2 regions of the Clostridium paraputrificum AGR2156 genome follow, and region 2 is predicted to be linked to the other one. Evidence: a T-box and tRNA genes for the amino acid it is inferred to sense, from the RefSeq annotation. Region 2 holds a T-box; the other holds one or more tRNA genes.

Region 1 (16,058 bases), on a different contig from region 2:
TTACAAAATCATCATGTCTAGAAACTTTATCTTTAATTCTTTTACTTTCTTTTGTAACTTCTTCTGCCCTTTTTATATCATCCCAAAATCCATTTTCCTGCATTTGAAGTTCTAATTCTTTTAATTGTTTTTCTAAAGCTTCCTTGTCAAAGTGAAGCCCCCATTTCCTCTATAGTCTCTTTTAAGCTAGGAACCTTACTCATTTCCTTTTCTAGCTCAATTATCATATAATCATCTCCTTCACTATTAAAAAGGCTAACCATCAAATGGTTAGCCTATACATATTCTATGCTTCTCTTCCACAGCAGTTCTTATACTTTTTACCACTACCACATGGACATGGTTCATTTCTACCAATTTCTATTTTCTTTCTTACAGGCTCTCTCTTTGTTGACTTTGAATCCCCATCAGCTCCTGCATGAACAGCTGAAGTTTCCTTAGCTACTCTTTCTCTTTCTGGAGCCTTTTCCATTTGAACATGGAAGATATATTTAACTGTATCAGTTTTGATTCCTTGAATCATTTCATCAAACATTTGACTACCTTCCATTTGATAAGCTTGAACAGGATCTTGTTGCTTAAATGCTCTTAATCCCATACCTTGCTTTAAGTGGTCCATGTTATCAATATGATTCATCCACTTTGAATCAACTGTTCTAAGAAGAATTACTCTTTCAATTTCTCTCATCTTTTCAGAACCAAATTCTTCTTCTTTTCCATTGTAAATTTCAGTTGCTATATTCTTATACTTTTCAATGATTTCATCATTAGTAATCTTCATTAATTCTTCAACAGTTACTCTGTTATCTGGAACACATATATCATCTAAATATGCTATAAGCTTCTTCATTTCAACTTCAACATCGTCACCCTCAACACCATTTAAGTGGCTTAATACGGCATTTGAGATGACATCTGAAGTCATATTTAGAATTTGATCCTTTAAGTCTTCGCCTTCTAAAACTTGTGCTCTTTGCTTGTAGATAACTTCTCTTTGCATATTCATAACATCATCATATCCTAATAATGTTTTTCTTATGTTAAAGTTATTACCTTCAACCTTCTTTTGAGCATTTTCTATTTGCTTAGTAATTATCTTATTTTCTATAGCATCATCTTCTTCTAATCCTATCTTATCAACAACTGCTTGAATCTTATCAGAACCAAAGATTCTCATTAAGTCATCATCTAATGATATATAGAATGTAGAAGAACCTGGATCTCCTTGTCTTCCTGAACGCCCTCTTAATTGGTTATCAATTCTTCTAGACTCATGTCTTGCAGTACCAATGATCTTAAGACCACCAACTTCAACTACACCTTCTCCAAGCTTAATATCAGTACCTCTACCAGCCATGTTAGTAGCTATAGTTACCATCCCTAACTCACCTGCATGGGATATGATTTCTGCTTCTTGTTCATGATACTTAGCATTTAATACTTGGTGAGGAATTCCTCTCTTTTTAAGTATTTTTGATAATTCTTCTGACTTTTCAATACTTACAGTACCAACAAGAATTGGTTGACCTGTCTTATGAGTTTCTATTATATCCTCAACTATTGCATTAAACTTACCTTTTTCATTTTTAAATACAAGGTCTGCATTATCTACTCTTTGTACTGGTCTATGTGTTGGAACAACTATAACATCTAGTCCATAAATTTCTCTAAATTCATTTTCTTCTGTTAACGCTGTACCTGTCATACCTGATAATTTATTATACATTCTAAAGTAATTTTGGAATGTAATTGTAGCTAAAGTCTTAGATTCTCTTGCAATCTTAACTCCTTCTTTAGCTTCAATAGCTTGATGAAGACCATCTGAATATCTTCTACCTTCCATAAGTCTTCCTGTAAATTCATCAACTATGATAACTTCTCCATCCTTAACCATGTAATCCTTATCTCTTCTCATAGAGTAGTTAGCTTTTAAGGCTTGAGTTACATAGTGTTGAAGAGCCATATTGTCAGCATCTGCATAGTTATCTAGCTTAAATGCTCTTTCTGCTTTTTCTACACCTGCATCAGTTAACATAACTGCATTAGCTTCTTCATCTATTGTATAATCTTCTTCTTCTCTTAAAGTCTTTACAAAGTAATCTGCTACTTTATAGAATTCAGTTGATTTTTCACCTGCTCCTGAAATTATAAGTGGTGTTCTAGCTTCATCGATAAGAATAGAGTCAACCTCATCCACTATACAGAAGTTAAGTTGTCTTTGTACTCTTTCCTCTTTGTAAATAACCATGTTATCTCTTAAGTAGTCAAAACCAAATTCATTATTTGTTCCGTAAGTAATATCAGAACCATATGCCTCTCTTCTTTGGTCATTTGTAAGTTCATGAACAATAACACCTGTAGTTAAACCTAAAAAGTTGTAGATTTGTCCCATCCACTCCATATCTCTTTTTGCAAGATAATCATTAACTGTTATTATGTGAACTCCATTTCCAGATAAGGCATTTAAATACGCAGGTAATGTAGCAACTAAGGTTTTACCTTCACCAGTTTTCATTTCCGCAATTCTTCCTTGGTGAAGTACAATTCCCCCAATAAGTTGCTCTCTATAATGTTTCATTTGAAGAACTCTCCAAGATGCCTCTCTAACAGTTGCAAAAGCTTCTACTAGTATATCATCAAGAGTTTCTCCATTTGCTAATCTCTCTTTAAACTCAACAGTTTTATTCTTTAATTCTTCATCTGTTAACTTAGACATTGACCCATCTAAAGCTTCAATCTTATCAACAATAGGTTTTATTCTATTAACTTCTCTTTCACTGTATGACTTGAACAATCCTCCAAAAAGTCCCATAATTTCATCCTTTCAACTATATTATTAATAACGTTACTATATAATTTCATATTCTAATTTCTATATTTATAAATTATACCATTGTAACTTATATATATACAACAATTATAACTATTTATTAACATAAATGCAAAAACTCCATAGAGCCTTTGGATTTCTCCTTAACCCTATGGAGTATACACGCTTTATTTATATTCTGGTTCTATTAAACCATAATTTCCATCTTTTCTTTTATAAACAACACTTACGTTGTTTGTATCAGCATCTTGATATACAAAGAAGCTATGTCCTAATAATTCCATTTGTAGTACAGCTTCATCCGCAGACATTGGTTTTACATTGAAAGACTTAGTCTTTACAATTCTTGAGGTATCTTCATCAGTATCTTCATTCTTAAATTCTAGCGAATTAAATTCTGGATACCTTAATGACCCTGAATTATTCTTTCTAGAAAGCTTGGTTCTTTGTTTTCTTATTTGTCTTACAAGCTTCTCTTCTACAAGGTCAATTGACTTATACATGTCGTCTGTGACTTCTTCTCCTCTTAGAATAACCCCGTTAAATGGAATTGTCACTTCTACTCTTTGTCTATTCTTTTGTACACTTAATGTAGCTCTTGCTTCTACATTAGGTCCAAAATACTTTTCTAGCTTAGAAATCTTTTTTTCTACCATTTCCTTTAACGCAGGTGTTAATTCAATATTTTTTGCTATTACTGTCACTTTCATAAGCCCAGCCCCTCTCATAATTATTATGATTCTTTAGACCTTTATTAAGTTGTTTTTTATATTTTAATTTTACATAACATCTGAAAATATAGCAACTTTAAATTTTCAGAATATTCTCTTACTTCAATCATACTACTTCAACTATCTTAATATTCCTCTTTTTTTTGCAAAATATGTATACATTTTATCATTTGACATAATGCACTAATTATCTAATAAATAATTATACTCAAAACTCTGCTAACAGCATTTTTATTGAAGATACAAAAGTTCATATTGGACAATTAACTAATTATTTCAATAGGTTTAGCTAAGAAACCACTGCAATCAGCTTGCCCATTTTTCACAAACTTTACTATATCAAAATTTCCACCTTATCCTTATTATCTATCTTATCTATTTTATCTTTATTCTCTCTTACATTCTTAACTTTTTCAGGCAATAAAAAAAGAGCAGCATCACTACTACTCTTGTTAAGCTAGCTGACCTGGTCTTTGCCCCCACACTCGCCTACTGGAGATTTCGCTACCCAGAATTACCCTCTCACTACTAACCCTCTCAATTAAAATTGGTAGGACTTACTTCTATACCGCACCATGCTCATCAAAACTTTGTTTGAGTTACGTGGATCGTTTTGCCTGCGACTAGCCTCGACTTTCAACCACAGACCTAGCTTACATTAATATTATACATACGATTTTGCCATAGTCAACAATTTTATTTGAACAACCCCTGCTTCTTTTAATACTCGCTCTGCTTCATGAAGAGTTGCACCTGTTGTAATTACATCATCCAATATTATAAATTTCTTTCCTTTTACTTCTTCTCTATTAATAACTTCAAATACACCTTTAATATTTTTTAATCGCTCTTCTCTTTTTAAAGTCTTCTGTATCTTGTTATCTTTCACCCTTTTTAAAGTATTTAATATGGTAAAATTATTTCTTAATCCTAATTCCTTAGCTAAATACTCACATTGGTTAAAACCTCTTATCTTAAGACTTTCTTTTCCTATAGGAATATATGTTATTATATAATCCTTTTCTATAAAATTAACCAGTCTTTCCTCAACTAGCTTAATTAGTTCTTCTCCTGCATCAAATCTTCCCTTAAATTTAAACTTTAATATTAATTCCTTTAATACACCTTTATAATATCCAAGACAAAGCTCCCCATTATCACAATATGTAATTGAAAATTTACATTTATGACATAAACCATAGGTATTTTCTTCACCACATACTATACACTTACTATCCCTTGGATAAATTATTTCCAATAAACTTCTTTTTATTATTGATAAAACCTTTATAATCCTTTTTCCCATAACATCTTATTAAAATCTCTAGATACATCCCTAACCCTATCTATAGTATTATTTACTTCATTTGCTATAAATAATATCTCTGAAGTTTTACTTAATGTTTTTGATATTTGACCACATATATACATAAGTTGTTTATAGCTATACTCATTACTATCTGCAAATAGTACTATAGCATCTCCAATGTTAGTCCCCTCTAAAGATATCTCCTTAAAATCTGTTATTATAAATGTTGCCTTATCTTTTACTTTTAAAACATTTATCTTATTACTTTTATCTTTGTATACTTTTTTTATTTGAACCTTATTTAATTTAAGCTTATTTAAATAATATTCATATACATTTTCTAAAGCTTCACTATTAGGAACATATATGACTAAATTTCTTTTATTATCCTTAAACCATTTTATATAATCATATAAAATATATGGAATATCCTTATTTAAATCAATTCTAGTATTTATAACTCTAGGCTCTATAAATGGCTTTTTAGTAACTATAGGAGTACATTCTATTTTATCTCCTAACATAGTTACCTCTTCTAAGGAATATACTATTATTCTTTCTGACTTGCTAATTATAAAGTTATAAATATCTCTTAACTTTCTATTATCTATAGTAGAAAAATTTGATATATCATCTAAAATAACTAAATCGTATTTTCCTTCTATATCCTTTATATGTTTATACTTTACAAAGTTAATATCGCATTCTCCAAGACCACTTTCTAATTTACAATAAGTCATATGTTTATACTTATTACTTAATCCATCTAATAGTTTCTTTTCTTGATACCCTTCATCTGATATATATAAAACTTTCTTTCTCATGGAAATAAAATAGCTTACTATATCTACAAAAATTGTATTTGTATTAAAAGGACATGTACTTATAGATAAAGTTTTTATACCACTTTTATACCAACTATATATTCTTCTAGAAATATCTACTATCTCTTCTGATATATTTTTATTAAATATAACCATATTACCCTCTCTTTTTTTATTCTATTACATCACTATTAAGTAAATCTTTTATTCTGTTCTCTAGTGATGAATATCTCTCAGTACTATTAGTGTTTGTAACCATGTATTGAAGTGCCCTTGGATATCCAACCACTGTTACTAGATCCTTTGCTCTGGTTATTCCAGTATATATTAAATTTCTATTCATCAAGAAAGGTGATCCCATAAATGATGGAATAATTACAACCTTAAATTCACTTCCTTGACTTTTATGTATTGTAATTGCATAAGCCAATTCTAATTCATCAATATTTTCAGCATCGTATATTACCTTTTTTTCGTCATCAAATATTACTGTAATACTTCCTCTTTCGTTATCAATACTTTGAATAAATCCCATATCTCCATTAAATACACCTTCACCATCAAGATCTCCCTTGTCACTTATAGAAGTCCACTTTATTAAGTAATTATTCTTAGTTTGCATAACCTTATCCCCTTCTCTAAGAACAAGATTCTTTATCTTTTTCTCTTTTTTATCCTTTGAGGGTGGATTTAATATTTCTTGTATTTTTTCATTCAAATTTATTATTCCTAAAACTCCTTTTTTCATAGGACTTAAAACTTGAATATCTCTTCTTCTATCCCATGACTTATTGAAGTTTGGCAATCTCCTATTAACTAAGTCTAAAGTAACAGAAAGTATATTATCTATATTCTCTTCCTTTAAAAAATAAAAATCTTTATTCTTTTGATTCAAATATGGCATCTCTCCATTATTTATTCTATGTGCATTAGTGATAATTAAACTCTCGGCTCCCTGTCTAAATATTTCTTTTAATCTAACAACCTTGATTAAACCACTATTTATTAAATCCTTTAATACATTTCCAGGCCCTACTGATGGTAATTGATCAACGTCTCCCACTATAATAAGCCTTGTTCCAACTCTTATGGATTTTAATAAGCTGTGCATTAAAAATATATCTATCATAGAAGCTTCATCTATTATTACTACATCTCCATCTAAGGGTTCATCTGATTCATCATCTAAAGGTGTATCCTCATCCCCAGCCCCTATATCTAATAATCTATGTATGGTTTTTGCTTCTCTTCCAGTTGATTCAGTCATTCTCTTAGCCGCTCTTCCTGTTGGGGCTGCTAAAAGTACTTTCATTCCCTCATTTTCATAAATTTCAATTATGCTTTTTATAATTGTTGTTTTACCTGTTCCTGGACCTCCAGTTATTATTTCTATTCCATCAGTAAAAGCTCCAATAATAGCTTCCTTCTGAGAGTCTGCAAAGTTAATACCACTTTTCTTTTCAAACAAAGAAATTTCAAATTCTATATCTGTATTTATAGTTTGATAGTTTTGAATTGATAACCTTGCTATTCTTTCTGTTATACCTAATTCACTATAATAAAATATAGGTATAAATACACATTCTATATCATTTATTTTTTGTACTATTAGCTTTTTCTCTAAAAATGCATTATATATATTTCCTTCTATTAGTTCTTCCTTAACCAATAAAAGTTCTTTAGTTTCTTCTATAACCTTATTCTTAGGCATATATGTATTTCCAGCAGCACAGAATCTATTTATTACGAAGTCTATTCCACTCTTTATTCTAGAATCAGACTCTCTATTTATTCCTATCATTGACCCAATTCTATCTGCTGTAGCAAAACCTATTCCTTTTATTTCTCTACAAAGAATATAGGGGTCCTTCTGAACAATTTCTTTAGCATTAGGTCCAAATCTTTTATATATTTTTAAACACTGCCCATGAGTTATGCCAAAGCCTTGAAAATATATCATTATATCTTTTAAATCATGTTGTTCTAAATATGATTCATAGATAATGCTAAATTTCTTTTCTCCAATACCATCAATCTCTTTTATTCTTTCAATATTATTATCTAATATATCCATGGCCTCTTCACCAAAATGGTCAATGATTTTTTTTGCTGTAACAGGACCAATTCCTCTAATTATTCCAGATGATAAATACTTCTCTAAACCATCTATTGTAGTTGGCATAATCTCTTCACATTTACTAATACTAAACTGTTTACCAAATTGTTTATGCATTATCCAAGTACCAGTTAACTTTACATGTTGACCTTCTCTTAAGTAAGGAATTGTTCCTACAGCTGTTATAGGCTTATTCTCTATATTAATTTTAGATACTACATATCCTGTATCACCACTTTTAAAAAGTATTACTTCAACAAAGCCTTCTAAGACTTCCATATTATCTCTCCATATCCAATAAACTTATTTTTATTCTTGACTATATATATTATAATTATATCATAGGATTATAAAGTTTCTAAAAATTGATGGAGGTGTTTTAATGCTAATAAAAAATTGTAATATTATTTATTTAGACAAAATTGAAAAAGGTTCTGTACTAATTGAAAACGGAAAGATTAAAGAAATTAACCCTTCTAACGTTAACGATACAGAAGTTATAGATGCTGAAGGTTTATACCTTTCACCAGGATTTATTGATGTTCATATTCACGGTGCTGGTGGTTGCGATACCATGGATGGTACTGTTGAATCTATAAATACAATTGCAAAAACAATAGTTGAACATGGTACAACATCTTTTACACCAACTACAATGACAGTTGCTGCTGAAGATATCAGAAAATCTATGAAAGTTATTAAAAAGCTTAAAGAAGAAGGAACTGAAGGTGCTAATGTATTAGGAGCTCACTTAGAAGGACCTTTCATAAGCCCAAAAGCAATTGGTGCTCAAAATCCAAACTTCTTACTTGCGCCATCAGTAGAAAACTATAACAAAATAGTTGGTGACTATGGTGATGCTGTTGTATCTATCACAATGGCTCCTGAAGTTGAAGGTGCAAAAGAATTAATAAAGTATCTTTCTGACAATGGTGTTACAGTATCTATGGGGCACACAAAAGCTACTTATGATGAAGCTATAGAGGGAATAAAATGTGGTGCATGCCACTCAACTCACCTTTACAACGCAATGACTCCTTTTACTCATAGAGAACCAGGTGTTGTAGGTGCTACATTCGATACTGATATAACTACAGAAACAATTTCTGATGGTATCCATATTTCTTACCCTGCTTTAAGAACAGCCTATAAGCAAAAGGGAACTGATAAAGTTTTATTAGTTAGTGATGCTATGGAAGCTTGTGGTATGCCAGATGGCCAATATTCTTTAGGTGGTCAAGATGTTATAGTTAAAAATGGTGCTGCAAGATTATTAGATGGAACTTTAGCTGGTTCTGTTCTTACTCTTGATAAAGCTGTTAAGAATATATATAGCAACTCAAATTATCCTTTAAATGAAGTTGTAAGAATGGCTACTTACAATGGTGCAAAACACTGTCATGTTGAAGATCATAAAGGTTTGATAAAAGAAGGTTATGATGCTGACCTTATATTATTTAATGAAGATATAGAAATTCAAAAAGTTTTCGTTAAGGGAAAAAAAGTTTATAATAAATAATAAAAAGACTTATTGCAAATTATTGCAATAAGTCTTTTTTCTATAATAATTTTTTAATTTCTTCAACCTTGTTTAATTGTTCCCATGGAAGATTTAAGTCTGTTCTTCCAAAATGTCCATAAGCAGCAGTTTGCTTATAGATTGGTCTTCTTAAATCTAACTCTTTAATTATTGCACCTGGTCTTAAGTCAAATACCTTTTCAACTATATTAATTATAGTTTCTTCATCAACTTTTCCAGTTCCAAATGTCTCAACTTCTATTGATACTGGCTTTGCAACACCTATAGCATAAGCTAATTGTATTTCAAGCTTATCTGCAAGGCCAGCGGCTACTAAGTTTTTAGCAACCCATCTTGCTGCATACGCTGCTGATCTATCAACCTTTGTTGGATCTTTTCCTGAGAATGCTCCACCACCGTGTCTTCCCATTCCTCCATAAGTATCAACTATTATCTTTCTTCCTGTTAATCCCGAATCTCCTTGAGGCCCCCCTACAACGAATCTTCCAGTAGGATTTATATAATATTTAGTGTTTTCATCTAATAATTCAGCTGGAACCACTTCTCTTATTACGTATTCCATTAAATCTTTTTCTATTTGTTCTAAAGTAACTTCTTCACCATGTTGAGTAGAAATAACTATTGCATCTATTCTCTTAGCTGTGTTATTTTCATATTCAACTGTTACTTGTGTTTTACCATCTGGTCTTAAATAATCTAGTGTTCCATTCTTTCTAACTTCAGTAAGTCTTCTAGAAAGTCTGTGAGCCATAGCTATTGGTAGTGGCATAAATTCTGGAGTTTCATTTGTTGCAAAACCAAACATCATACCTTGGTCTCCAGCACCTACTGCTTCAACATCATCCTTATCACCCTTTTTAGATTCTAAAGCTTCATCTACTCCCATTGCTATATCAGCTGATTGTTCATCTATAGTAGTCATAACTGCACATGTATCACAGTCAAATCCATACTTAGCTCTATCATAACCTATTTCTCTTATTGTTTCTCTAACAACTTTAGGAATGTCAACATAACAATTTGTTGTTATTTCCCCCATTACCATTACTAATCCTGTTGTTGTACATGTTTCACATGCTACTCTTGCATTTGGATCCTTTGATAAAATCGCATCTAACACTGCATCAGATATTTGATCACATATTTTATCTGGATGTCCTTCTGTTACTGACTCTGATGTAAATAATCTTTTCATAATTTGTCTTCTCCTTCCAAATGTTTTTAGGCAATAAAAAAACCCTTCGATAAGAAGAGACTTTACTATATAATCTCTCTCATCTCGTAGATAAAAAATCTACAGGAATTGGCACCTTGTAATATAACAGGTTGCCGGGTTTCATCGGGCCCTTTCCCTCCACCTCTCTTGATAAGAGTTTTTTATTTAATTTTTGCAAACTTATTGTAACATATTATTTTTTTAAACTCAATAGTATTTATTATATAATTTCAACTTTTATCCACAGAAGCTTTTTTTCTATCCACAGATTTTATTAACTTAATACACATTATCAACTTTTAAGGAATAAAAAATGTGGAGTAGATATTTATTTTACTTGTTCCGTCACAAAACTCCAAGTCACACGGAAATAAATATCCACCCCTCTCATACTATTAGAATTTTATACTTTTATAGACATTAAAAAAAGCAAGTAAACTTGCTTTTAAATGGTGGAGGAGGACGGATTCGAACCATCGAAGCGAATCGCAACAGATTTACAGTCTGCCCCCTTTGGCCACTCGGGAACTCCTCCATTTGGAGCTGGCAATAGGAATCGAACCTACAACCTGCTGATTACAAGTCAGCTGCTCTACCGTTGAGCCATGCCAGCATATTATATTTATTTTTTAAGTTTTAAATGGTGGGCACAACAGGGATCGAACCTGTGACCCCCTGCTTGTAAGGCAGGTGCTCTCCCAGCTGAGCTATGCGCCCATTTAAATGGTGGAGGAGGACGGATTCGAACCATCGAAGCGAATCGCAACAGATTTACAGTCTGCCCCCTTTGGCCACTCGGGAACTCCTCCAATTTTTAGTTTTCTTCAAATGCTGTAAGCACCGAATCAACAATAGTTAGTATATATTCTATGCTCTTATATTTCAACTCTCAAATGAATGCATATATCAAGATTATCCTTAATTTACTCTACATCTATCGGTTTTACTCTCATTTAATATTACATCCGTTTTTTCTACACATTTTCTTTGATATTATTAAAATTTACATATGGAGATAATATACTCTTTATTTTCTCATAATCCTCGCTACTTAATCTAGTCTTTAAAACTGATATAGCATTTGTAATTCCACTTTCCTTATCTTCACTATTTATAGCATCTTCTATCATACCTATATCACTTGTTGACATTGTTGTAATAACCTTTTTTAGTTCTTCATAATCTTTCCTAGGCATTTCATTATATATATCCTCTACACTTACCTTTAATATAGGATTTACATCAACAGATACTTCTTTACTTTCCTCTTTTTTCTTGCTCTCCACTTCTTTTTCATCATTTTCACTTTTAACATCTTCATTTGTAACTCCACCTAAGTTCACAATATCTGCTACTGACTTTGGTTCCCATATAAAAATAGTATATATAGTAATAAAACTTGCCAAAAAAATTACTAATCCAACAAAAACTTTTTTCATTTTTTTCACTCCCTTCATATTTGATTTATTGCCACTTAGCATTTTTTTATTCTTATATACTATTTATTAACTCCCACTCATATATTATTGAAGGGGGTGTTATGGCTTGAATAAAAGGAAGGTTCATTATAGATCTGCACTTGCTTATTATGAAATTGCAGAAGGAATAAAAGATTTTATAAAGGATAATACAGCTATAGTTTGTATAGGAACTGATAAATGTATTGGAGATTGTTTAGGACCTTTAGTTGGTACTATATTAGAAGAGAATCTCTTTCCTTTACCAATCTATGGTACTATATCAAATCCCATTCATGCTTTAAATATAGATAAACGATTGGAAGAGATAAATAAATTACACCCTGATGCTTGCATAATCGGTATTGATGCTTGTTTAGGTGAAAATAAATCAATAGGTGAAATTCATACTAGAGACTATGCTATACATCCTGGAAAAGGAGTAGGAAAGACACTTCCTGATGTAGGTATGGCCTCTATAATAGGTATAATAGACTCAAGTGATAATGCTGACTTCTTTTCTTCTAGATCTATTCGCTTATCTCTAGTTCTAGATATGGCCAAAGTTATTTCAAGAGGAATTATACATGCATATTATTTAAACAAAGGAATAAATTTAAAAACATAATAATTTTCTTATATATAAAAAGTGAGAAACTCTATAAAGCTTCTCACTTTTTATGTTACTCTATTAAAATTACTTCTTGATTATTCAAGTTATTATCCAACTTATCAAAATAAGCAAGAACCTTTCCAGTTCCTTCTGCAACACATTCAACTGAGTCAGCTGCAACTATAGCACTTACTCCAGTTTCAAATTCAATAAGCTTGTCTAATCCGTCTAATAAAGCACCTCCACCAGTTAAAAGGATTCCCTTTTCTATAATATCTGCCGCTAATTCTGGAGGAGTTTTTTCTAACACTGCTTTTACAGCCTCTACTATTAAAGTAACAGGTTCTTGTAATGCTTGTCGAATTTCTTCAGTTGTTATTTCTACCTCATCTGGTAAACCAGTAACTAAATTTCTACCCTTCATACTTGAAGTTAAATTTCTGCCCCCTTTAAAGGCTGAACCTATTGTAACCTTTAATTCTTCTGCAGTCTTTTCTCCTATCATAATTTTATGTTTACTTCTTACATACTTTATGATAGCTTCATCAAATTTATCTCCAGCACTCTTTATTGATGATTTAACAACGATACCACCAAGAGAAATTATAGCTATATCACATGTCCCCCCACCAATATCAACTACCATTGATCCATTTGGCTTTGTTATATCTAATCCTGCACCAATTGCTGCTGCTAAAGGCTCTTCTATCAGATTAACTCTCTTTGCTCCGGAATTTCTTGCTGCATCTATTACGGCTCTTCTCTCTACTTCTGTAGCCTGTGAAGGAATGCAAACCATTACCTTAGGAGCAACCATATTTTTCTTACCAACAGCTTTAACTATAAATGCCTTTAACATTTTTTCAGTTACATCATAATCAGAAATAACCCCGTCTCTTAATGGACGAACTGCTACTATATTTCCTGGTGTTCTTCCAATCATCTTTCTTGCTTCTTCCCCAACAGCCAATACCTTATTATTAATTTTGTTTATAGCAACAACTGATGGTTCTTTTAATATAATACCTTTACCTTTTTCATAAACAAGCACAGTAGCTGTACCTAAGTCTATTCCCAGCTCTACCCCTGATCTCCAAAACCACATTTTTTTCACTCCCATATATAAAAATTACATTTAGATAACAATTTCTTCAAAATTCTGCCTATTCTTTATTATATATGGAATATTCCTATCATTCAATAGCTTTATACTTTAATTTAGTGGCTTTTCCGCCTCTAATATGTCTTTCTGCTTTATTAAGTTCTAAAATACTATGAGTTTTTTCTGCAATAATTGGATTTATTTTTGGTAATCTCTCTGTCATATCTTTATGAATTGTACTTTTACTTACTCCAAAAACTTTAGCAGTTTTCCTAATAGTAGCTTTTGAATCAATTATATATTGTGCTACCTCAAGAACTCTTTCTTCAATATAGTCTTTCAAAATGCTACCTCCTTCATTTTTTATTTCTTTATTCTTTTTAATTATTGACCAGTCATTCCTTTTTCAAGGAATGACTGATTAATATTATTTCTAACAAATTACTTTAGCTTATATGAAAAATACTTTAATGGATCTACTTGTTTTCCTTGTGAATTTATTACTTGTATATTTAAAAATTCACCAAACTTATCTCCAAATATCTTTACAGTATTTCCAACTTTACCGATAACAGTGCTTGATGTTACCTTATCTCCAGCCTTAACATTAACTTTAGGATCAAGATTAGCATAAACAGTCTTTAATCCATTAGCATGCTTGATAACAACTCTTGTTCCTTCTTCAACATCGCCAACACCTACTGTTTCTACAACACCTTCTGCTGCTGCTTTTACTTCCGAACCTATCTTAGATTTAATATTTACTCCAGATAAAACACGTTGATTTCCTTCATCATCAATAATTTGAGGAGTTGTCTTAAACTCTCTAATTAAAGTTCCTGAGATTGGATTAACAAATTTCACTTCCGTAGTATTTGATACAGCAGTAGTCTTTTCGGTATTCTTATTAGTTGTACTCTCCACTCTTTCTGCATTTTGCATGTTATTACTTACATCTTTATCATCAACATTCAACGAAATTTCTTTATTATTCTCTTCTTTTTTAGGATCTGTTTGTAAATTACGTGATTTCTTAAAATATACAGTTCCAAGTGTTGTGATAATACACAAACATAGGAAAAGTACTACGTAAAAACCCTCCTTCCTAAAAAAATCTTTTACCTTTTGTAAATTATTTTTGTCCATATAAACACCTCCTTTTTCTATTGTTTCCTTTTTGTATAAAATAATACATATTATCCATATTTTATTTATTTTTATTTTAAAAAAATAAGGATATAAAATAAGCCTTTGACTTATCTTATATCCTTACCTTATTAAAAGTTTTTAATCGCTATTTATATACTATTTTTTCAATTTCTATTCCTGAATAATAATGTTTTAATATATCTTTATAATTCTTTCCGTCCTTGCCCATAAAGTTTGCTCCCCATTGGCTCATTCCAACTCCATGCCCATAGCCTTTACAATTAATTTTAACCACATCATTACCATACTCTATTGTAAAATTTGATGACCTAAGATCAAATAATTTTCTAAAATCAATTCCCGAAATTGTTTTTTCTCCTAATGCTATACTTTTTACATACTCCGCATTAGTTCTAGACTCTATCTTTACCTTATCTTTTAAATTTGTTTTTGTAACTCCAGAATCCTTATATGTTTTATTTATTGTATTTACAAATTCATCAAATCCAATTTCCTTTGTTGTACTATATTTTGTAGCATCTTCATCCCAAGAACTATCTACTGATTTTAAATAAGGAATATCTCCTGAGAACACTTCTAAGGAATCCTCTGTCTTACCTCCACTTATAGCAAAGAATTGAGGATACTTAACTATCTCATCGCCATATATCATAACCTCACCCTCTGTAGCTTTAACAGAGCTAACAATCTTCTCCCAATAAGTTTCTGCTTTCGCACTTTCCCACTTCTGCATTCTTTCATCCTTACTCATATATGCCTGACAGTGAGTTGATGAACAAATTTCTGCTCCATGCTCTTTAGCTGATTTACAAGGAGAAATTCTCTTAGAAAAATAAAAAGTTCTAGCTGCTATAGATTGAGCCTTTATTGCCTCTTCATTAAATTCTGCAGGCATTTCTGCAGCTACTACTCCAACTATATAATCTTCTAAACTTATTTCTTCTACCTTTCCTGTGATAGTATTATATACCTTTACTTTATCATCGCCCTTAACTATTACCCCTTCATCTTTAACATACTTTATAGTATCATCGCTAAGTTCAAAAGAGCTTGTACGTTTAAATGGAGATGCAATGAATATACTACAAATTATTATTGTAAAGGAAATTATAAATATGCTTATATAAGAAATAACTTTAAATTCATTTTT
Region 2 (16,058 bases):
AAACAATAGAAAAACTTTTAACTAAGGGATTTTCAGATGAAGAACTAGAAACTCTACAATCTTATATTGAAAGAATGAAAAACAACCTTCAATAAAAGTCGATAATTACGACTTTTTTATTTGTAGATAATGTTGGATATCAAACATTGTTTCCATTAGAAACTATATGCAACAACTAATTAATACAGGAGGTAATCATATGATAAAAAAGTTAGCACAAAGCATTAGAGAATTTAAAAAAGATTCTATTTTATCTGCAATTTTTATGTGCTTTGAAGTAACTATGGAAGTTGTAATCCCTATCCTTATGGCTAATCTAATTGATTATGGAATAGACAAAGGAAATATGCCATTTATTCTAAAGATGGGTATAGCATTACTTATTTCTGCAGCTATTTCATTATTTTTCGGGATAATGTCTGGTCAAAAGGCTGCCATTGCTTCAGCTGGATTTGCAAAGAACCTTAGAAAGGATATGTACTATAAAGTACAGGATTATTCCTTCTCAAATATCGATAAATTCTCTACTGCAAGCATTGTAACAAGACTTACAACAGATGTAACTAATGTCCAAAATTCATATCAAATGATAATACGTATGGCAGTTAGAGCACCAATAATGCTCATTTTTTCACTTTTCGCTGCATTTACTATCGATGTGAAGTTGTCACTAATATTCTTAGTAACTGTACCAGTTTTAGGTGTAGGATTATGGTTTGTTATGACAAGGGTTCATCCTATTTTTAAAAGGGTTTTTAAAACTTACGATAAGTTAAACAGTATTGTACAAGAAAATCTACATGGAATAAGAGTTGTCAAATCTTTTGTACGTGAAGATTTTGAAATCGATAAATTTAAAGATGTATCTAATGAAATTTATAAAGATTTCTCTAAGGCAGAAAAAACAGTATCTTATAATGCTCCACTTATGCAACTTTGTATGTATGCTACTACCATATTTATTTCATGGTTTGGAGCAAGAGCTATTGTAGCTTCAGGTGGTGATGCTAATTTAGGTTTAAGTACTGGTGAACTTATGAGCTTATTAAGCTATGCTGCTCAAATTCTTTCAAGCCTTATGATGCTTTCAATGGTTATAGTTATGATTACAATATCAAGGGCATCTGCAGAAAGAATTGTAGAAGTATTAGATGAAGAGATAGATTTAAAGAACCCAACTTCACCTGTTATGACAGTAAATAATGGTGATATAGAATTTAAAAACGTTAATTTCTCTTATTCAAAAAATGCAGACAAGCTTTGCTTAAATAATATAAACATTAAGATAAATTCTGGTGATACAGTTGGTATTTTAGGTGGGACAGGTTCCTCTAAATCTTCTCTAATTCAACTTATACCAAGACTTTATGATGTAACTGGGGGCTCAGTTAAGGTTGGTGGAATTGATGTTAGAGATTATGATATTGAAACACTTAGAAATGAAGTTGCAGTTGTACTTCAAAAAAATGTGTTGTTTTCTGGGACTATTAAAGAAAATCTACGTTGGGGTAATGAAAATGCTACAGATGAAGAGCTTATTCATGCTTGTAAATTAGCAGAAGCTCATTCATTTATTGAAACATTCCCTAAAGGATATGATACTTATATTGAACAAGGTGGTACTAATGTGTCTGGTGGGCAAAAACAACGTCTATGTATTGCACGTGCTCTGTTAAAGAAACCTCAAATATTAATTTTAGATGACTCTACTTCTGCTGTTGATACTAAGACAGATGCTTTAATTAGAAAAGCCTTTAAAGAAGAAATACCAAATACTACTAAGGTTATAATTGCTCAAAGAGTTTCTTCTATACAAGATGCAGATAAAATTATTGTAATGGATGATGGTAATGTTACTGCAATTGGTACACATGAGGAACTATTAAAAACAAGTGAAATTTACAAAGAAGTTTATGAATCACAAATGAAGGGAGGAAGTGACAATGAGTAAAAAAGGAAATCCTGTTGATATAGCTAAAAAAGCAGACTCAAAAACACTGAAAAGACTTCTCTCCTATATAAGTCAATATAGAATACAATTTATTTTTGTTTTAGTTAGTATATTACTAAGCGCTGTAGCAAGTGTTGTATCTACTTTATTCCTAAAGACACTTATAGATGACTATATCACTCCCCTTTTACTTGAAGCTATCCCTGACTTTTCTGGGCTAGCTAGATTAATTCTTATAATGGCTGGAATTTATTTAATAGGTGTTATTGCTACCCTATTTTATAACAGAGTTATGGTTGTTATTGCACAGGGAGTACTTAAAGAAATAAGGGATGAAATGTTTGAGAAAATGCAGAAACTTCCTATAAGGTATTTTGATACTCACTCTCATGGTGATATTATGAGTCACTACACAAATGATACTGACACCTTAAGACAAATGCTTACACAATCTATTCCTCAGCTATTCTCCTCTGTGGTAACTATTGTAGCTGTATTTGTTTCAATGCTTACTTTAAGCCTTTGGTTAACTATATTTGTTGTCCTATTTACCTTTATTATTCTTAAGGTTGTTGGAAATATTACTAGTAAATCTAGTAAATACTTTGTAAGCCAACAAAAATCCCTTGGTAATGTTAATGGTTATATTGAAGAAATGATAAATGGTCAAAAAGTTGTCAAGGTATTTTGCCATGAAGATAAAGCAAAAGAACTGTTTAACCAAAAGAATGAAGAGCTATGTAAAAATGCTACTGAAGCTAACAGATTTGCAAATATGCTTGGACCTTTAATGAATAATATGGGATATATTCTTTATGTTTCTATGGCTATTGTTGGAGGTGGGCTTGCTATTCTAGGTGTTACTAATGTAAGTCTAAGTGGAGTTGGAACTTTAACCTTAGGTATGATTGCTTCCTTCTTACAACTTTCAAGAAGCTTTATTATGCCTCTTAGCCAAGTTTCTCAGCAATTAAGTTCAATAGTAATGGCTATTGCAGGTGCTGGAAGAATATTCAACCTAATAGATGAAAAGCATGAAGAAGATAGAGGATACGTTACTTTAGTAAATGTAAATAAGATAAATGGTGAGATTATAGAAACTAAGGAGCATAGTCATCATTGGGCTTGGAAACATCCTCATAGTGATGGAACTATTACTTATACAGAGCTTAAAGGCGAAGTTAGATTCTTTGATGTAGACTTTGGGTATAATGAAGAAAAGATAGTTCTTCACAATATATCCCTATATGCAGAACCTGGGCAAAAAATAGCCTTTGTTGGTGCAACAGGTGCTGGTAAGACAACAATAACTAATCTAATTAATAGATTTTATGATATTGCTGACGGTAAGATTAGATATGATGGCATTAATATAAATAAGATTAAGAAGAATGACTTAAGAAGATCATTAGGTATCGTTCTTCAAGACGTTAACCTATTTACAGGAACAGTTATGGAAAATATTCGTTATGGTAGACTTGATGCTTCTGATGAGGAATGTATACAAGCTGCTAAATTAGCTAATGCAGATGGATTTATAAGAATGTTACCTAATGGATATAATACTATCATCTCTGGAGATGGAAGTGATTTATCTCAAGGCCAAAGACAACTTATTTCAATTGCGCGTGCTGCTGTTGCTGATCCACCTGTTATGATTCTAGATGAAGCTACTTCTTCTATTGATACTCATACAGAGTCTATAGTTCAAAGTGGAATGGATTCACTTATGGAAGGAAGAACTGTTTTTGTTATTGCTCACAGACTTTCAACTGTTAAGAATTCAGATGTTATTATGGTTCTTGAAAAAGGTAGAATTATTGAACGTGGTAGTCATGAATCTTTAATTAAAGAAAAAGGAAAATATTATCAACTTTATACTGGAGCTTTTGAATTAGAATAAAAACTGGCTTATGCCAGTTTTTCTGCTTAAAAATTATTAGAATCAGCTTAGTATAAGCTATTTACAAGTAATATTATTAATTTTATAATGAAAGAAAAACATATGGGGGATATTTATGAGAAAAGCTACTTTTTACCTATGGAAATTAGAGTATCTTAAGGGAGAAAAGCTGCCAAAGGATGCTGACTCTGAAACTTTAAAGGCTAATGATGTTTTATATGATGAATTATTTAATTCATATATTAAAATAGATGACACTAATTTAGATATAGAAGATATTAATTTATATTTAAAATCTAAGAATGCCTATAATATAAATATGATAAAGAATTGTTTTATTACTATAACAGTAATTCTTAGTATTCTATGCTTTATAATTCTAATGGGGCTTTACTAAACTTATTAAAAAAGGGATTTAGCAAAAAAAGTAAGCTAAATCCCTTTTAATAAATAACAGAACTATCCATCTTGTACCAATCCTAATGGTTATTGAATATGATTACATAATTTCTTATTTTATATATTTTTCAATCTTACATTGCTCTTGAACTTCTTTTCCTAAAATTGTAATTGCTTGCTTTGGACAATTACTAAAGCAACGGTAACACATTGTACACTTGTCTTTCCCCCTAGCTTTATCATTATCTATTTCAATATTGTTCATTGGACATACTGCAGCACATTTACCACAGCCAACACATCTTTCACTTTTTATTTTAAACTTATCTGTATAACTCCTAGTCTTATTATAAAACCATAATCTCTGACCAAATAATCCAACTATATGATATATAAAACCTAATCCTTCCCTTAAAGGCTCTCCAGTTTTAAATTTATTAGCACATTCTTTTATCTTTTCTTCAGTCTTTTTTACTATAGCTTTATTTTCTTCTAAGGACTTTTTCAATACCTTTTCATCACCAATACAATCAGGCATCCTTAAATGTATCCCACCTAGTATATTGGCTCCATATTTTTTTAATAAACGGGCTGAACATCCTGCTCCATCACCACTAAATAATCCCATGGTTGATATAATAAAAATATTTTTCCCATTAAACTCTTTCTGGTTTATTTCTATAAAATCTCTAACTATCTTGGGCAAATTACTAAAATATATTGGATACGCAAATGCAATATCTTTATTTTGTCTAATAATTTTTATTACATTCGGATCTTCAATAGAAAAACTCTTCTCTTCCCCCTGGTACTCACTTAAAAATTTTTCAAGACAGTATCTTGTATTTCCTGTTCCACTAAAATATACCCCTATCATTATTATTCACCTACCAATACATAAAAAAAGAAATAAACATATAAATATATAAATATGTACATGTATAATTATACCATATTTTTTTTCTTATACCTGCTTAAAAGTATTTTTATTGATTTAAATCCTAAATATTTTACTTTTATATCCTTAATATATTCTATATTTTAAAATTATTTTTGAAATATTAAAAAGCTATGGAAAGATTAAACTTTCCGTAGCTTTTATAATTCCTTTATGATTTTAGCTGGATTCCCACCAATTACGACATTGTCGCCAAAACTCTTAGTAACTACAGCACCAGCAGCAACTACAACATTATTTCCTAACGTAACTCCTGGAACTATCGTTGCGCTACCTCCTATCCAACAGTTGTCTCCTATTGTTACAGGCTTCCCAAACTCTTTTCCACCAATTCTTTCCTTAGCATTTAGAGGATGAGTTGCTGTATATATTCCAACCTGTGGAGCTACAAAGCAATTATCTCCAATTCTTATTTCACAAACATCTAAGAATACACAATTATAATTTGCATAAAAATTCTCTCCTACATGTATATTACATCCATAATCGCAATTAAAATTAGGTTCAATATAAATATTTTCACCTGTTGATCCAAATAATTTTTTTAATAGTTCATTTCTTTTTTCCTTGTCTCTAATAGAAGTTTTGTTATACTCCTCTGTTAGTATTCTTGCATTAAATCTTAAGTCTTTTAATTCTTCATCAGCAGGATTATAAATTTCCCCTTCAATCATTTTTTCTCTTTCTGTCATAGTTCTTATCTCCTTTTATCTAAAGTTTAATATTATATCAACCTAAAAAGATACTCTCTATATTATTTTCAAACCATCTACATAATTCTGTAGACCAATGAGCATAGTGAAATAGTGCATCTTTATTGTTATTATTAGAATTGAAATAATTCTTATAATAATCACTTACACCAAGTTGGTAAAAATAAAGATAAGGCATCATTTTTATATCATAGTCACTTAAATCACTTACCTCTAAGTATTCGTTAACATATTCTTTAAGATTCTTTATATCTATTTCTCCATTTATGCATTTAGGATCTGCATAAGAATATGACCTTATTAACTCATAACAAGCTGGATGAATACAAGCAGAAGTAAAATCTATTACTCCATTAATCTTATTATCCTTACATATGATTTGACTTATAAAATAATCACCGTGAGTATTTTTATAGGTAAACTTATCCATATCTAAATCTACATTTTTCAACTTATCCAAAAGCTTTATTCTATAAGATAAATCCTCAATTGCAACTACTTCATTTCTTTCCTTGGCTATTTTTAAAGATTTTTTATAGGATTCTAAAGCAGATTTAGGATTCACCACCATGAAAAATCCCTTAGAAATGCCTTTATCTAAAGAATGCAAATCCATTAATCCATTATGAATTTCACCAAGTATTTTAGCACTCTCCTTCATAAACCACTTTGGAGCAGTATTTACTTTTAATATATCTCCTTCTATAAAGCTTTGAAGATGAAAGGTATGTCCATTATATTTTCCTACATAAAACCCATCACAAGTTACATAAAACTTTGATACAGGTATTCCTATTAAGGACAATTCATTATTAACGAGGGGTTCTATGTCTGGATGATTCATAAAATCCATTTCTATATCTTTTAATATATATTCACCATTATTTGTTATGACATGAAAACACTCAGAAGAAGCACCTGATTTTAAAGGAATAATCTCTTCAATATCAAGTGATTTAATATTATAAAATATGTGTAAAATCCGCTTTACCTCATTTATATTCCATGGTTTCTTAACCATTTCCCCCACCTCTAAACCTTTTCTTTTATATTAATAAAATCTGTACTCTCCCTCTTTAGCTATAACAAAAGTATAATTCCTATAGTTATCTATTCTATCAATAGGAACATTTTCTTCATTTATCCAATATATGTTTCCATCTTTAATTTCCATGGTTGCCCCAAAAATTATAGAATCACAATCTTCTGATTCAGGAGTAAGATTTAATTTAACTAATTTATTAAACTTAATTTCTAAATTTCTTGGATTTTCTTGCCTTTGAAAAACTACCTTTAAAATTCTCTTATTATTAATTGAGTTCATACTTAAATCTTCATTAACATATGCCCCACTTTCATAACTTATCTCATTTATACAACTATCATGAAAATAATTATATTTCTCCATTAATTTTTCTATATCCTTATTGTTCTTTATTGAAAGATACTTCCTATTAATCATAATCTTCCTCTAAAACTAAATTATAATTTAATTTTACACCATAACTCATATTATAACAATTTAATATTATCCATTTTTATTATTACATGGTAAAATATAACTATATATAAAGGGTAAATTCATGAGAACTTTAGTATATGGTTTAATTGCTTTCTTTTTGTCTCTTTTCTTCTTAATTTCTTTTCCTTCATTTTATGAAGATATTTTGATAATAGTTGTAATATGTATTTGTACTACTATGGCTTGCTTGCACAGCTGCAATAGTAAATGCAATAAACAACTTAAAAGAGGACAATAATAACAAAAAAGATAATTAAAAATACTCTGCAATTATTTGCAGAGTATTTCTTTTATTATTTATTCATTGAAGAAAGATTGTTGCCTTCTTCTCCATCAGGCTTAGTTCTTAAATATTCTTCACCTTTTCTTGAATGAGCTATGATAACTCCTTCAATTTCTCCATTTTTAGCTCTTTCTACTCCTACTTCTTTTGAAATAGTTTCACCATTGCTTAAAACATAATCTGAAATTTCGCCGCTTTTTTTTACTGTTTCAACTATTCTATTTGCCATATATATCACCTCAAGAATAGCATTTGCAATTTCACAAAAAATATTTCTTAATTTTTAACTTATAAAGATTTATTTTCTACTTCCTCATTTATCCTTAAAATTAATTCATCTAAATTGACTATTCCCTCATCACCATTTTTTCTACTACGAAGGGATATCTTATTTAAGCTTTCTTCCTTTTCACCTATTATAATCATGTATGGTACTCTTTCATTTCTTGCTTCCCTTATTTTATAACCTATCTTTTCATCTCTACCATCCAACTCAACTCTTATTCCAGCTTCATTTAATGCATCCCTTACTTTATTTGAATATTCTTCAAACTTATTTGATATAGGTAATACTTTAACTTGAACTGGAGCAAGCCAAGTTGGGAACTTTCCTGCAAAATGCTCAATTAAAATTCCTATAAATCTTTCAATACTTCCAAAAATAACTCTATGAATTACAATAGGTCTATGCTTTTCTCCATCTTGACCTATATAATCTAAACTAAATCTTTGTGGAAGTTGGAAATCTAGCTGTATTGTTCCACATTGCCATGTTCTTCCTAGACTATCTTCTAAATGGAAGTCAATTTTAGGACCATAAAAAGCCCCATCACCTTCGTTTATTATATAGTCTAGATTTAGCTCTTCTAATGCTCCCTTTAATGAATTTTCTGCTAAATTCCATTCTTCATCACTACCCATAGAATCCTCTGGTCTTGTAGATAACTCAACCTTATAGCTAAAACCAAATTTAGAGTATACTTGGTCTATAAGCTTTACTACTCCCTTGATTTCAGACTTTATTTGATTAGGTAACATAAATATATGAGCGTCATCCTGTGTAAAGGCTCTTACTCTCATAAGACCATGTAATGCTCCTGAAAGTTCATGTCTGTGAACTCTTCCAAGCTCACCAACCCTAATTGGAAAATCTCTATAAGAATGTGCTTCAGATTTGTAAATTAACATTCCACCTGGACAATTCATTGGCTTAAGTGCAAATTCTTCTTCATCTATCATTGAAGTATACATATTTTCTTTGTAATGATACCAATGTCCTGAAGTTTCCCATAACTGCTTATTTAACATAATAGGTGTTTCAACTTCAACATATCCTGCCAATCTGTGAAGCTCTCTCCAAAATTCTATAAGAGTATTTTTTAAAACTACACCCTTTGGAAGGAAAAAAGGGAAGCCTGGTCCTTCTGGAACAAAAGTAAACAACTTCAATTCCTTACCTAGTTTTCTATGATCTCTTTTTTTAGCTTCTTCAATATTAGCTAAATGCTTATCTAATAATTCTTTATTTTTAAATGCTACTCCATAAATTCTTTGAAGCATTTTATTCTTTTCATTTCCCCTCCAATATGCACCATTAACACTTGTTAACTTATAAGCTTTTACATATTTAGTTGAAGGTATGTGTGGCCCTCTACAAAGGTCTACATATTCTCCTTGTCTATAAAGAGATATTTTTTCTCCTTGAGGTAAGTCATTAATAAGTTCTATTTTATAAGATTCATTGTTTGCCTCCATAATCTTAAGAGCTTCTTCTCTTGAAACCTCAAACCTTTCAAATTGTAAATTTTCATTAATTATATTATTCATTTCATTTTCTATCTTTTGTAAATCTTCAATAATTAAAGGCTCATCAATATCAAAATCATAGTAAAAACCATTTTCTATTGATGGACCTATTGCTAGTTTTGCATCCTTATACAACCTCTTTACTGCTTGTGCCATTATATGGGAGGTAGAATGTCTAATAACCTCAATTGCTTTATCATTATCAGCTGTTAAAATATTTACCTCATCATTGTCTTTTAGCATATAATTTAAATCTACTAAGGTCTTATTTACTTCACCTACAATTGCCTTTTTGGCAAGATTCCTATTAATGCTTTTTGCTAGGTCTAAAATAGTTAAGTTTTCTTCTATTTCTCTTATAGACCCATCATTTAACTTTACTTTAATACTCATTTTTCTACCTCCTCTTAAATTTAATATAAAAAAAGCACTCATCCCTACTTGGGACGAATGCTAATTATCCGTGGTTCCACCCAAATTGAATTAAAAAATTCAATTCTTCTCTTACGTTTTATCGATCTTCACCGATGACATTTCGCTTTTAATAAGTTACTGAATCATAGCTCCTGGGTAGTTTTTCTTATAGTCATATTTAAAAATGCTTACAGCCAATGACATTTTCTCTCTTAAAATTGCATTCTATAATACTTTTCCCTATCATAGCCTATACTATTTTGTTTGCTTTGTATTATATTCCATTGATAATATTTTGTCAATACTGTCTAATTCATCTTGCTTAATAAAGAATTTAACTTTTCTATAGTTATATCTGATTCTATCCTATTTATAATAAATTTTACTCCCTTAGCTTCACTTTTTAATAAACTCTCGATGATAATATTAAAACTACTCATATCTAAATCTATAGAAATACCATTAGTATGTCCTAATTTCTTTGAATAAGTACTACTTTCATTCTTGTTTATAAAAAATCTTACAGAGCCTCCTTCTATTGCAGGAACAAATTTATTAAATATTATATCATTAAAAGTTGTTCCTTCCTTTGGTACTACCCACAACTTTGTATTACAATACTTAATGCTATTTAGTATATTCATAACAAGATACTCTTTTCTTTCTAGTATAGGATCTTGTCCATTTTTTATTAAACATTGATTTACCAAATCATACAAACTACATGCTAAATATTCTCTTCCTTCGTCTACAATAATCTTCCCAATCCCTGAAAACATAGCTCTATAAGACTCTAACGAAAGTTCTTCAAATGGTATTTTTTTAATTAAATATTCACCCTTAAGCTTTAAATTATAATAATCAGCATATTCCTTAGCTATCTTCTCTTCAGAAAAAAGCCACATTGTAGGTATATTTTCATGGATACCGTATCTTATATCACCTCTGCCGCTTTCTATGAACTCTTCACTAGAATCCTTACTAACTAAAGTATATATTTCATTAGAATCTATTAATAGTCTAATTATTTCATCACATTTATCAAGATATTCCTTCGGATTATTTCTTATATCATTTAAACTTCTTATTTTTTCTTGCACCTTCCCTATACTCATTAGTGCTCCCCCTGTTCATCTTTATTGCTTCTTCCTTAGTATACCTAATTTTTATAATATTTGTCTATAAATATAATATCTATAACTTTAAATACATATAAATACTGGTTTAAAGTAAAAAGACATCTACAAAAAAATAATATTGTATACTTTTTATTTTTTTATCACCATTTACCTATCATCTACATAAGATAAATTATACGAATGGATAGAAAATAAATAACAAAAAGATGAAAAGGTGGATTTACTATGTGTGAAAATAATAATAATTATTCTGAAATAGCAGAAGCTTACCGTAACTATAGAGATAATTTTTATAACAATACTTCTTTCTTAAGTAGCGAATGTGAATGTAATAGAGATCGTGATAGAGATTGTAATAGAGATCGTGATAGGGATAGAGATCGTGATGACAGACGTCTTTGCTGCGGAAGAAGATTTGATAATAGTCCAATGGATGAGAGAACAGAAAGAGCATTAAGAGCTTTTGAAAATCAATTAAGAAATACTAATAATGCTATTAACTGCTTAAATCAATGCTTTAATAATCTAGATGATGTTTTATTTGAAAGTCGTTGCTGCGTAAGTAATAGAATAAAGAATATCTTAAGATCTATTCAAAGCGATATTTGTGACTTACAAGACGATGTTAGAGATATAGCTGATGATACAAACTGTTTAGGTCAAAGTTTATAATCTAACAATATTATTTTTGTTCCACTAATTATCTACTGTAATTAGTGGAACAGTGATGATAACATCTTTTACATACCTCGTAATAAAAACCTAGTCAGAGTACGACTAGGTTTTTTAGAGTTATTTATATTTTAAATTACTACAAGATGATTTGCAGTTTTCACAACTACAACCACAGGAAGATTTACCAGACTTTTTTGATTTATGCCTATACACCATGGATAACACAACTAAAATTAATACACTGACAACAACAATAAAATCAATCACATTATATCCTCCTCTTCATCATTAACTCTCTTTATAACTATGGAGTCAATATCATTAATATTTAAACCCTCTGCCTCATAAAGACCTATTCTAATTATCCTTTTCCAATCTTCCTCAGAAAGTTTAAATGTTTTTTTATTCTTAAGAACTACAATACCTTCACCATTTAAAATATCAATTTCTTCACTTGATATTTTATAAAGATTCTTTCTATTTATAACTCCTATTTCTTCAAGACTTTTTATTATTCTATATACAGTTGCTATTCCTATGGATGAATCCTTCTTAGATGCCTCCCAATATATTTCTTTACAGCTTGTACATTCTTTATTGAAAATAGTATCAATTATAAGTTTTCTCTGATTAGTAATTCTAAAACCATTTTCTCTTAATTTTAAAAAGATAGCTTCCTTCTCTATGTTAACCTTTTTAACTAGTAAGTAATCACTCTCTTTTCTATTCATTCTCTAACCTACTAAGCTTCCAAATATATTTATTAATAATGCTACAATATAGGCTGTCACCATTTGAACACTAATAGCCATACCTGTTAACTTCCAAGACTTCAACTCTCTCTTCATGGCACCAACTGCTGCAAAGCATGGCATACATAATAGATTAAATGCCATATATGCATAAGCTGCTCCTTTAGATGAAATGTCTTCTTTCATAGATGAAAGTGCATTTTCATCTTCTCCTTCAAACAAAATTCCTTCAGAATATATACTTCTTGCTGCTTCAGAATCATATATACCATCTTCAAAGCCAAACTCCTCAAGTTCCACCTGTGTATACTTACTAAAAAACTCTTTTAAGTATTCATCAGTTACATCATCATCATACAATTGTGCAAATGTAACAACAACATTTTCTTTAGCAACCCATCCAGTAACTACACCTACTGCTGGTTTCCACTCTCCAAATCCTAAAGGTCTAAATACTGGAGCAATTATATTACCAGCAGATGCTAGAAAACTTTCTTCCATATCGCAAATTATACTTCCATTTTCATTATTTTCTTTATTCACACCATTAAATGAATTTATATTAAAGTTTGAAAGTCCCCAAATTAAAATAGTAGAAATAAAAATTACTGTACCTGCCTTTACTGCAAAACCCTTTACTTTCTCCCATCCGTGAATACCTATAGATTTAGCAGTAGGAATTCTATATTGAGGTAATTCCATTACAAAATTAGATACTTCTGATTTATAAACGAACTTATTTAATAATAAAGAAACAATAATTGCTATAGCAATACTTAACATATATATAGAATAGGTTACTAAAGTCTTATTTCCATCTTTAAAGAATATTGAAACAAACATTGCAAATATAGGTAATTTAGCACCACATGGCATAAAACCTGTTATAATAGTGGTAATTTTTCTGTCTTTTTCTGAATCTAAAGTTCTAGTTGCCATTATCGCTGGTACCCCACAACCAAATCCCATAAGTAAAGGAATAAATGAACGCCCGGACAAACCAAATCTACGAAAAATTCTATCCATAACAAAGGCTACTCTAGCCATATAACCACTATCTTCAAGAAATGAAATAAGTATATATAACACCAATACTAATGGTATAAATCCAATTACTGCACCAATACCATTTAAAATCCCATCCATAACTAACGAATGAACCCATGGAGATGAATTTACTATAAGTCCTTCAATTAAATTACTAAAGATTTCCCATACTTTTTCTACTAAGCCTGCTAACCATACACCTGGGCTTGGAAATCCTTTAATAAATAAAAAATTTTCACTGAAAGTACAAGCAAATAGCAAGTACATAACTACTGCAAATATGGGTAAGGCCAAAACTCTATTAGTAAGAACCCTATCTATTTTATCTGATTTAGTTTCTTTAACTTTTCTTTCTCCCTTCTTAACAGATACTCTAACTATCTTACCTATATATTGGTACCTTAGGTCTGCTATTTTAGCTTCAGTATCCCCATCAGCATTATTTTCCGCTACTTCTACAACTTTAAGTACTTTAGATTTTTCTTCTTCACTTAAAAGAGCTGTTACAATTTCATCCCCTTCAACTAATTTTAAAGCTCTCCATTCTTTTTCTAGTTCATTTTCACAAAATATTATATCTTTAATTTTATCTCTAGCTTCAAGTATATTATTATCAAAAATAGCTAAACTTTCCAAAACATTCTTCTCTTTTCCTACTTTAGTAGCTACATTCATTAATTCACTAATACCTTTTCCGCTTCTAGCTATTATTGGAACTACAGGCACCCCTAGATATTTTGATAGCTTATTAGTATCTATCTTATCCCCATTTGATTCAACTTCATCCATCATATTTATAGCTATAACAGTTGGAACTCTAGTTTCTAAAATTTGAAGTGAAAGATAAAGATTTCTTTCTATATTAGTACCATCTACTATATCTATTACCACATCTGGTTTATTAACAACAATATAATCTCTTGCTATTATCTCTTCAGCAGAATATGGTGATAAGGAATATGTTCCAGGTAAATCTACAATTTCTATAGTATTATCCTTTTTATACTTACCTTCTTTTTTATCAACTGTAACTCCTGGCCAGTTTCCTACATGTTGTTTTGAACCTGTTAACTCATTAAAAAGAGTAGTCTTACCACAGTTAGGATTACCTGCCAGTGCAATTCTTAATGACATTTAATCTCCCCCTTATTTGATTACTATAATTTGTTCAGCATCACTTTTTCTTAAACTAAGCGCATATCCCCTTATATTAACTTCTATAGGATCACCTAATGGTGCAATCTTAATTACTTTTATACTAACACCTGGAGTTACTCCCATATCCATAAGTCTTCTTCTCATAACTCCCTTTTCCCCAATTGACTTGACTGTACCAGATTCACCTGGTTTTAATTCTTTTAAAGTCATAATCAAAAACTCCTTTCAAAACTTAATTAACCACTATAAGTGAAGCAAGTCCACGATTCAAAGCAATTTTTACGCCTTTAACTAAAAGAATTAAACCACTTTGATTCTCTCCAACAACTTCAATTTTTTCTCCTTTTATAAAACCAAGATCTTGAAGATGACGCTTCATACTATCTTTTCCTCTAAACTCAATAATTCTTCCACTTTCACCAACAGACATCATTGATAATGACATAACTAATCCCCCTCTTTCAGTTGAATATGATTCTCATTGTCTTTTCATTAATTAGTATATACTAGAAAAAATTTCTAATCAATAATGTTATTGATAAAATTTATCAATAACATAAAAGATAAGTATTTTTTGCTCAAAATAATAAGACACCTGTAATTTAACAGGTGTCTCTTAACTATTTCCATCCTTAATTTATCAATCTTCTATACTATTTTATGTACCACAGTAGGTTTTATATCCTTTATCTATATTTTTAGGCAACTTTGTATATTCTTCATTAACACTTAAGTAATCATATGGATTTTTTAAAACTGCTATAAGATTTTCCATTACACTATAGTCATTTCTATTTACTGCTGCTTCTAGTGCTTCCTCTACCCTATGATTTCTTGGTATTACAGTTGGATTATTTTCTTCCATAAGTTTTTTGACTTCATCTTTGGATTGTTCTTGTCTACTTAATCTTTCACTCCATAAAGTATACCACCTTTTAAACTCATCCATATAGAAAATATCCATGCTAGTAAACTTTCCAATAGTTAAGTTATAGAAAGTATTTGTATAGTCTGCTTTATATTTTAGCATTATACTTAGAAGCCCTTCTATTAAATCCTTATCTACTTCCTCTTCATTAAATAGCCCAAGCTTTTTTCTCATGCCTAAATACCAATTATTTAAATATAATTGGTTATATTTATCTAAAGATCCATTTGCTACCTCAATTGCTTTATCCTTATCATCATCTAATAATGGTAACATAGCTTCTGCAAACCTTGCTAGATTCCACCCACCAATTCTAGGCTGATTTTCATAGGCATATCTACCATTTAAATCTATTGAACTAAATACAGTACTTGGATCATATATATCCATAAAAGCACAAGGACCATAAT

What was found. A T-box is a leader RNA that pairs with one kind of tRNA and senses whether it is charged. The one in region 2 lies ahead of thrS (threonine--tRNA ligase), so its partner is inferred to be a tRNA-Thr.
Region 1: it has a tRNA-Thr gene. The T-box ahead of thrS (threonine--tRNA ligase) is inferred to sense a tRNA for this amino acid. The anticodon was not compared.

The regions. Positions count from the first base shown of each region.
Region 1 is NZ_AUJC01000001.1:439,711-455,768, forward strand. Features, by position in the region: one part of gene prfB (peptide chain release factor 2) at 1-148, opposite strand, end outside; one part of gene prfB (peptide chain release factor 2) at 150-227, opposite strand; gene secA (preprotein translocase subunit SecA) at 287-2,812, opposite strand; gene hpf (ribosome hibernation-promoting factor, HPF/YfiA family) at 2,998-3,540, opposite strand; gene G594_RS0102125 (ComF family protein) at 4,226-4,867, opposite strand; gene G594_RS0102130 (hypothetical protein) at 4,849-5,850, opposite strand; gene recD2 (SF1B family DNA helicase RecD2) at 5,867-8,089, opposite strand; gene nagA (N-acetylglucosamine-6-phosphate deacetylase) at 8,193-9,329, shown strand; gene metK (methionine adenosyltransferase) at 9,370-10,545, opposite strand; SAM riboswitch class I at 10,622-10,723, opposite strand; tRNA gene G594_RS0102150 (tRNA-Tyr) at 11,017-11,101, opposite strand; tRNA gene G594_RS0102155 (tRNA-Thr) at 11,105-11,179, opposite strand; tRNA gene G594_RS0102160 (tRNA-Val) at 11,208-11,283, opposite strand; tRNA gene G594_RS0102165 (tRNA-Tyr) at 11,291-11,375, opposite strand; gene G594_RS0102170 (hypothetical protein) at 11,541-12,005, opposite strand; gene yyaC (spore protease YyaC) at 12,112-12,651, shown strand; gene mreB (rod shape-determining protein MreB) at 12,707-13,741, opposite strand; gene spoIIID (sporulation transcriptional regulator SpoIIID) at 13,830-14,081, opposite strand; gene G594_RS0102190 (M23 family metallopeptidase) at 14,180-14,884, opposite strand; gene spoIID (stage II sporulation protein D) at 15,033-16,058, opposite strand, start outside.
Region 2 is NZ_AUJC01000008.1:142,126-158,183, reverse strand. Features, by position in the region: gene G594_RS0109870 (MarR family winged helix-turn-helix transcriptional regulator) at 1-95, shown strand, start outside; gene G594_RS0109865 (ABC transporter ATP-binding protein) at 200-1,951, shown strand; gene G594_RS0109860 (ABC transporter ATP-binding protein) at 1,944-3,854, shown strand; gene G594_RS0109855 (hypothetical protein) at 3,970-4,251, shown strand; gene G594_RS0109850 (EFR1 family ferrodoxin) at 4,366-5,130, opposite strand; gene G594_RS0109845 (sugar O-acetyltransferase) at 5,352-5,903, opposite strand; gene G594_RS0109840 (phosphotransferase) at 5,941-6,945, opposite strand; gene G594_RS0109835 (hypothetical protein) at 6,976-7,386, opposite strand; gene G594_RS0109830 (DUF3892 domain-containing protein) at 7,740-7,958, opposite strand; gene thrS (threonine--tRNA ligase) at 8,018-9,928, opposite strand; T-box leader at 9,975-10,205, opposite strand; gene G594_RS0109820 (hypothetical protein) at 10,258-11,064, opposite strand; gene G594_RS0109815 (hypothetical protein) at 11,314-11,760, shown strand; gene G594_RS20740 (FeoB-associated Cys-rich membrane protein) at 11,881-12,030, opposite strand; gene G594_RS18745 (transcriptional repressor) at 12,027-12,494, opposite strand; gene feoB (ferrous iron transport protein B) at 12,498-14,696, opposite strand; gene G594_RS0109800 (FeoA family protein) at 14,709-14,930, opposite strand; gene G594_RS0109795 (FeoA family protein) at 14,953-15,165, opposite strand; gene G594_RS0109790 (protein adenylyltransferase SelO) at 15,379-16,058, opposite strand, start outside.